Regions from separate parts of the Geobacillus sp. DSP4a genome, predicted to be linked through region 1. Evidence: riboswitches for the same ligand, from Rfam matches in the RefSeq annotation. Region 1 holds a riboswitch; each other region holds the start of a gene.
What was found. Region 1 has a riboswitch for S-adenosylmethionine ahead of ETC02_RS04015 (methionine ABC transporter ATP-binding protein). Riboswitches for the same ligand answer to the same signal wherever they lie in the genome.
Positions count from the first base shown of each region.

Region 1 (2,197 bases):
AGGAGGTTAGCGAGCATCGTGAATCACCTCCACCGCCACCTGCTGGCTTTGAATGTAGTCAAGCGCCCGGGCAATTTCATCCGCCGCCCCATCGATGTGCACAAACAGCACCCCATAAGCGCCTTGATGGGTTTGCGAAATTTTCCCTTGCAAAATATTCATATCGACGGCAAATTGCCGCACGACCTGGCTGATGAGCGGCTGGCCGGCCGCCGCGCCGACAAACGTCAGCTGCGCGATCAGCCCGCTCGGATATTGGCCAAACAAATGGGAAATCGCCTCTTCCGTCTCTTCCGGCTCGACGAGCTGCTTGACGAACCGCTTCGTGATCGGCTGCTGCGGGTTGCGGAACACGTGCAGCACGTCGCCTTGCTCAACGATTTTGCCGTTTTCCATCACGGCGACGCGGTCGCAAATTTTGCGGATGACGTGCATCTCATGGGTGATGAGCACGATCGTCAGCCCGAGCCGCTTGTTGATGTCGACAAGCAGGTCCAAAATCGCATCGGTCGTCTGCGGGTCGAGCGCCGATGTCGCCTCGTCGCAAAGCAGCACTTTCGGGTTGTTGGCGAGCGCCCGGGCAATGCCGACACGCTGCTTTTGCCCGCCGCTCAACTGCGACGGATACGCCTCTTCCCGCCCCGTGAGCCCGACGAGCTCGATCAATTCATCGACCCGTTTTTGCCGCTCCGCTTTCGGAACACCCGCAATCTCGAGCGGAAACGCAATGTTTTCCCGCACTGTGCGCGACCAAAGCAAGTTGAAATGTTGGAAAATCATCCCGATCTCTTGACGCGCCTTGCGCAGCTCCCGCCCTTTGATGCGCCCCATGTCGCGGCCGGCGACGATCACCTTGCCGCCCGTCGGCTTCTCGAGCCCATTGAGCAAGCGGATGAGCGTACTTTTCCCCGCGCCGCTGTAGCCGATAATGCCGAAAATTTCCCCTTCGCGAATCTCAAGCGACACATTGTCGACGGCCGTGACCGAGCCGTTAGCCGCTTGATAGATTTTTGTCACATGTTCGAGTGTAATCATCGTTTCACCTTCCTTCCTCCCCAAGGCGGCGGAGCGCAAAAAGAAAACCTTTCTGCCCGCAGAGAACAGAAAGGTATTGTGCACCATTCCGTCTCTTATCTCTCAAAGCAGGCCGCTTTGTGTGAATTGGCACCTTTTCAGCGCACGCGCTGACGGTTGCCGGGCTTCATTGGGCACATCCCTCCACCTCTCTTGATAAGAGCGCAACAATCGCCTATTCGATTGACTACAGTTGTGATTGTATCACCTTGTGTCGAACATTGTCAATAAAAATTCCACCCAACATGCCGATACGGCTTAGCCAAATGGAGGAGCGACTCAAGCAGCAACAGATGACGAAAGCTTCCCGATACATGCACTTCGCGCAGCCGGACGAGCTGCTGCAGCTTCAGCTCGCCGCCTAAAAGCGAGCAAAGCGCTTTTTTGGAGCCGCGCACCGTCAAGACGTTCCGTTCATCAGGTTCCCTTCCGGCGGTAAGCTCCTTGCCGAGCGCCACCATGGCGGTCTCTTCCTCGCTTTCAAAGCGGACATACAGCTGCTCATCCGGCAAAATCGGCAACAAATGGCGCAACGTTTGCATCCGTTCCATAAACTGCCCTACCAACTCGCGCATTTCCATTGAGCATCCTCCCCCCCATCTCCTTTGTCCTTTTATTTCCATGCCGAAGGGGGAGAATCCTTTACAAAAATCTCGACAGCCGCCGTGGCGAACCAACGCCGTTTTTGTCATTTCCCAAGAAATGTGTCAAACGGCGTCAAAAAATAGCGGATCGTCAACGCGGCAAACGGGCGCGGATTGCTTCGTACAAATAAGGGACCGAATGGAACGCATACCATTTGCCGATGATCTCTCCGCCGACGAAAAGAAGCAAGCACGGAACGCTTTCAATTTTCCACGCCGCCGCCTGCTCGGGGATGTAGTTGATGTCCGTTTCGCAAAACGGTATGTCCGGAAACAATTGTTCTAGGACAACAAGCATGCGCCTCGCCAACTGGCACGTGCCGCACAGCGGGGTATACAACGAAAGAGCGAGAAGCGGCTCCCCTTCCACCATTCGCTTAATATCGTTTCGACCGATTGTGTTCACTCGCCTCTTCCTCTCATGAACGATTCGATACGGACGTCAAAATGGGCGCGCAGCAACACATGCGCCAAATGCC
Region 1 covers NZ_SDLD01000007.1:33,060-35,256, reverse strand. Annotated here, with positions in the region: gene ETC02_RS04020 (methionine ABC transporter permease) at 1-17, opposite strand, end outside; gene ETC02_RS04015 (methionine ABC transporter ATP-binding protein) at 7-1,035, opposite strand; SAM riboswitch class I at 1,128-1,237, opposite strand; gene ETC02_RS04010 (sterol-binding protein) at 1,299-1,655, opposite strand; gene ETC02_RS04005 (thioredoxin family protein) at 1,810-2,124, opposite strand; gene ETC02_RS04000 (ribonuclease M5) at 2,121-2,197, opposite strand, start outside.

Region 2 (2,197 bases), on a different contig from region 1:
AAAGAGAAATCGTTCAACAATTTTATCTTTTTTACATATTTCGACATATTTCGTACTATTGACATGAAACAGAGATGCTTTTAAGAGATTAGTACAAGGTAAGGGAGGAGATACAATGATTCTTTTTTATTACGTCATCCCATGTTTCCTACATCATCATATGGTATAATAATCCCAACCAACATGAAACGAATGGAGAAGGAATCCACTTGAAAAGCATCAAACCCGGCCGCGGCCCGTCGATGCAAGGGCTGTTCGGCAGCATCGCCGCTGTGTTGTTCGGCATCTTTTGGATGGTGATGACCTTCTCCATCACCGCGGACTCGCCGTTTCCCGCCGCCCGCTTTTTTCCGTTTTTCGGCCTTGTCGTCATCGCCATCGGTGTATTTCAAGCAATTTACCATTACAAAAATGCGACGGGAAAACAACGCATGTCCTTATTGGACATTGTCGTCAGCGAGAAAGAGCCCGACCCACTGAACGTCCGATTTGGAGGCGAAGAGAAAACAAACAAGTATTGCCCATACTGCGGAGAACATGTGCAGCGTGATTTTCAGTTTTGCCCCCGATGCGGGAAAGCGCGAGCCCTTGACGCGAGCCGCTCTTTTTATCTGAATCTCTTTAACTTTTGAAATTTCCTTCTTCACCGTATTGAATAATTTCAAAAAATACATTAAATTATATAGTAATAGTCAAGACGAAATAAACAACCGCATACGGACATTCTTATCAAGAGAGGGGGAGGGACTGGCCCGGTGAACCCTCAGCAACCTGGCCGCGGCCAAGGTGCTAAATCCAGACAGGCAACAGCCTGGAAGATAAGAAGAAGCGAACGAAAAGTCTTCTTCTTAGAAGGCTTTTTTCTTTTACTACAACGAAATGGGGGAATCAAACGTGGGGCTGCTCGATGAGTTGAAACAACGCATTCTCATCGCCGACGGAGCGATGGGGACGCTGTTATATTCGCATGGCGTCGACCGTTGTTTTGAAGAATTGAATCTATCGAATCCAGACGAAATCATTCATATTCATGAAGCGTATATCGCGGCGGGCGCCGATGTCATTCAGACGAATACATACGGCGCCAACTATGTGAAACTCGCGCGCTACGGCTTGCAAGACGAGGTGCCGGCGATCAATCGGGCCGCTGTAAGACTGGCGAAGCAAGCAGCCAATGGGGGGGCGTACGTGCTCGGAACGATCGGAGGGCTGCGCACGTTAAACAAAAGTGTCGTACCGCTTGACGAAGTGAAGCGGACGTTTCGCGAGCAGCTGTTTGTGCTGCTTGCCGAAGGGGTTGATGGTGTGCTGCTGGAGACGTATTACGATTTGGAAGAGTTGGAGACGGTGCTTGCCATCGCGCGCAAAGAGACGGACTTGCCGATTATCGCCCATGTGTCGCTCCATGAAGTCGGCGTTTTGCAAGACGGCACGCCGCTCGCGGACGCCCTTAGCCGCCTGGAGGCGCTCGGGGCCGATGTTGTCGGGCTCAACTGCCGGCTTGGTCCGCACTATATGATTCAGTCGCTTGAGGAAGTGCCCCTGCCCAATCGCGCATTTTTGTCGGCGTATCCGAACGCGAGCCTCCCGGATTACCGCGACGGCCGGCTTGTCTATGAAACGAACGCGGAATATTTTGAAGAGGCGGCCAAAGCGTTCCGCGATCAAGGGGTGCGCTTGATCGGCGGGTGCTGCGGCACGACGCCGAAACATATTGAGGCAATGGCAAAGGCGCTCGCCGACCGGACGCCGGTGACGGAAAAAACGGTGAAGCGGCGCACGGCATCTGTATCGGTGCAAGCCGATCGGCCCGCGCCGACTCCGCTTCCCGAGCTCGCCCGCACGCGCCGCTCGGTCATTGTCGAACTCGATCCGCCGAAGCAACTCGGCATTGACAAGTTTCTCGCTGGGGCGAAAGCGCTCCATGACGCTGGCATCGACGCGCTGACGTTAGCTGACAACTCACTTGCCACGCCGCGCATCAGCAACGCCGCCGTCGCCACGATCGTGAAAGAGCGGCTCGGCGTCCGCCCGCTCGTGCATATTACGTGCCGCGACCGCAACTTGATCGGCCTGCAGTCGCATTTGATGGGGTTGCATACGCTCGGCATCACCGACGTGCTCGCTATTACCGGCGACCCGTCGAAAATCGGCGATTTCCCGGGAGCGACGTCCGTGTATGATGTGTCGTCATTCG
Region 2 covers NZ_SDLD01000010.1:59,503-61,699, forward strand. Annotated here, with positions in the region: gene ETC02_RS05520 (zinc ribbon domain-containing protein) at 210-632, shown strand; SAM riboswitch class I at 724-825, shown strand; gene ETC02_RS05525 (bifunctional homocysteine S-methyltransferase/methylenetetrahydrofolate reductase) at 895-2,197, shown strand, end outside.
Region 2: another riboswitch for S-adenosylmethionine. It lies ahead of ETC02_RS05525 (bifunctional homocysteine S-methyltransferase/methylenetetrahydrofolate reductase); the one in region 1 lies ahead of ETC02_RS04015 (methionine ABC transporter ATP-binding protein).

Region 3 (2,197 bases), on a different contig from region 1:
TGTTCGGCGATTTCTTTAATCGACAAATCCGTCTGCCGAAGCAGCCGTTTCGCTTCCTCAAGCCGCCGGTTGGTCAGCCACTGGCGAAACGTCACGCCGCGCTTTTTCGACAACAAATGACTGAAATACGCGGGGCTGCGCCCGGCGGCGGCCGCGACCCGCTCAAGCGTGAGCGACGGATCGCGAAAATGCGCCTCCATATAGCGGAGGCCGCGCTCCACAGGGTCGACGCGCGCGTCTTCCTCGGCCTGCTTGGCCTCGTGGAACAACCGATGTGAACTACCCCCACTTAATTTTCTAGCGAAAATTTGAAGTGGGGGCTTCCAAAGAAGTTTGACTGCTTCAAGCAATCCTTATTCTTTGAGGCGTGTCCACTTCGCCGCTAGAGCATAAGACACTCAGGTCTACAGCTTTACTTTTCTTTAAGATGTTTAATGCGCCATTGACATCAGCATTAATTAGTTTGCCAGACTTTGTTCGATACAAGCCGCGCTTAATACGTTTGCCGCTGAACTTATATTCTTTTGGATTGTCGGCATTATATTCAGGAATCTCATCGCCGTCAAAAAAGCTGGCTTGAGACGTATAGGATTCTTCCTGTTTCAAGAATTCAATGCCGTAAAATTCACAAAGATATTCTAGTTTTTCTTTTATGTTACCGAGAGGAATATTGACAAAGTTTTGATTTGTCTTTTTTCCTAGATTAATATTGCGTTGCCATGTTTCCGCATAGCCAATGACAAGTTTGCCAATTTACAATCCGACGTTGTACATGTTCTTGGCAATATGGCACAGTTCTCGAAGAGTCAAGTATTCTTCTTTGGTCAAACCATTTAGCTGTTGTTTGATACAAAAATACATTTTTTCACCTCCCATCTAACTATATTATACTATATTTTACTGAATCTATCCTATTTTCAGCAGAATATAGTTAAGGCGATTCATCTCCCACTTACTCCGCTTCGCTTCGTTGAAGTGGGAGTCTTCTCGCCTAATTAAGATAAAACTCTTTCGATGCTTCGATGTCTTTCACTTGAATGCCGACATGTTCAAATTTTTTGACTGCCATTCGTCCTCTTCCTTTCTATGACTCCATTAACCATACAGCTTGTAAATACGGCGTCATCCGCATTGGAAAAATCCCTTTTTTCCCAAGCTCTGTCCATATGTAGCGGTCAAGGGCGTACGGTCCGTCCGCCTTCCATTCGTCCGCCTCACTGTTGGTCAACAACAACGAAAAGGCTGTTCCTTGCGCTTCCCCATACAAATGAACGTATCCGTCCCCACGGTCGACATGAACCGCCGCTTCAGGGTCAAACCGAATCAGCTCCGCCTGCACGCAGCGCATGACATGAACGGCGAACGCAGCGGCACGGAGATGAGCGGCCATGCAAGCTCGGATCGACATGTCCCTCTTCACTATTTCCCCCTTCACCCCCTATCGACAAAAACCCCTTTCGCCTCGGAATGATGCGAAAGGGGGCAACCGTTCTTATCATCCAAAGCGAGACCGCTTTGCGGGTGTTAGCACCTTGCCGGCGACAGGTTGCTGTGGGGTCATCAAGCCCGTTCTCTCGCCCACTCTTGATAAGACGTATGATCATTTGTCTTTCATGTTACCATATCGAATCCCATAGAAGCAATCGCTTTTTTGTTTATTCCGCCACTTCTGGCTGCTCGGACGTGACGCCGACATCTTTCCACGTCAGCTTCGAGCTCGGATCGACCGTGAAGTTGGCAACGCGGTTGTTGACGGCATAAATGGCCGAACGATACAACGTCGGGATGACCGGAACTTCTTCGTTCATTAGCTTTTGCCACTCGCTGTAAATTTTCCGGCGATACTCCTTGTCAAACGCCTGTTCGGAATGGCCTTTTTCCAACAGTTCATCGTTTTTCTCATTCACCCAACGCGAGTAGTTGAACATGACGTTGCGGCCGTACAATCCGTACGGGTCGACGTCCGTTCCAGTTCCCCAAGCGGCGGCGTAGACATCCACTTTCGGATCGTCTTTTTCGACCATATCGTAGAAGGAGTTGAACTCCGCCAAGCGTCCGTCTACAAGCTGAACATCGAGGCCCACATCTCTCCAGCATTGCATATAAAATTTGGCCAGCGGTTCAGCGATGTCCCCACCGCTCATCGCCAAGAAGTTGATCTTGAATTTTTTGCCGTTTGGATCTTCGCGGAGGCCAT
Region 3 covers NZ_SDLD01000028.1:30,570-32,766, reverse strand. Annotated here, with positions in the region: partial or broken gene ETC02_RS11025 (helix-turn-helix transcriptional regulator) at 1-275, opposite strand, end outside; partial or broken gene ETC02_RS11020 (zinc ribbon domain-containing protein) at 343-753, opposite strand; partial or broken gene ETC02_RS18385 (VOC family protein) at 995-1,069, opposite strand; gene ETC02_RS11015 (hypothetical protein) at 1,085-1,408, opposite strand; SAM riboswitch class I at 1,490-1,594, opposite strand; gene opp4A (oligopeptide ABC transporter substrate-binding protein) at 1,656-2,197, opposite strand, start outside.
Region 3: another riboswitch for S-adenosylmethionine. It lies ahead of ETC02_RS11015 (hypothetical protein); the one in region 1 lies ahead of ETC02_RS04015 (methionine ABC transporter ATP-binding protein).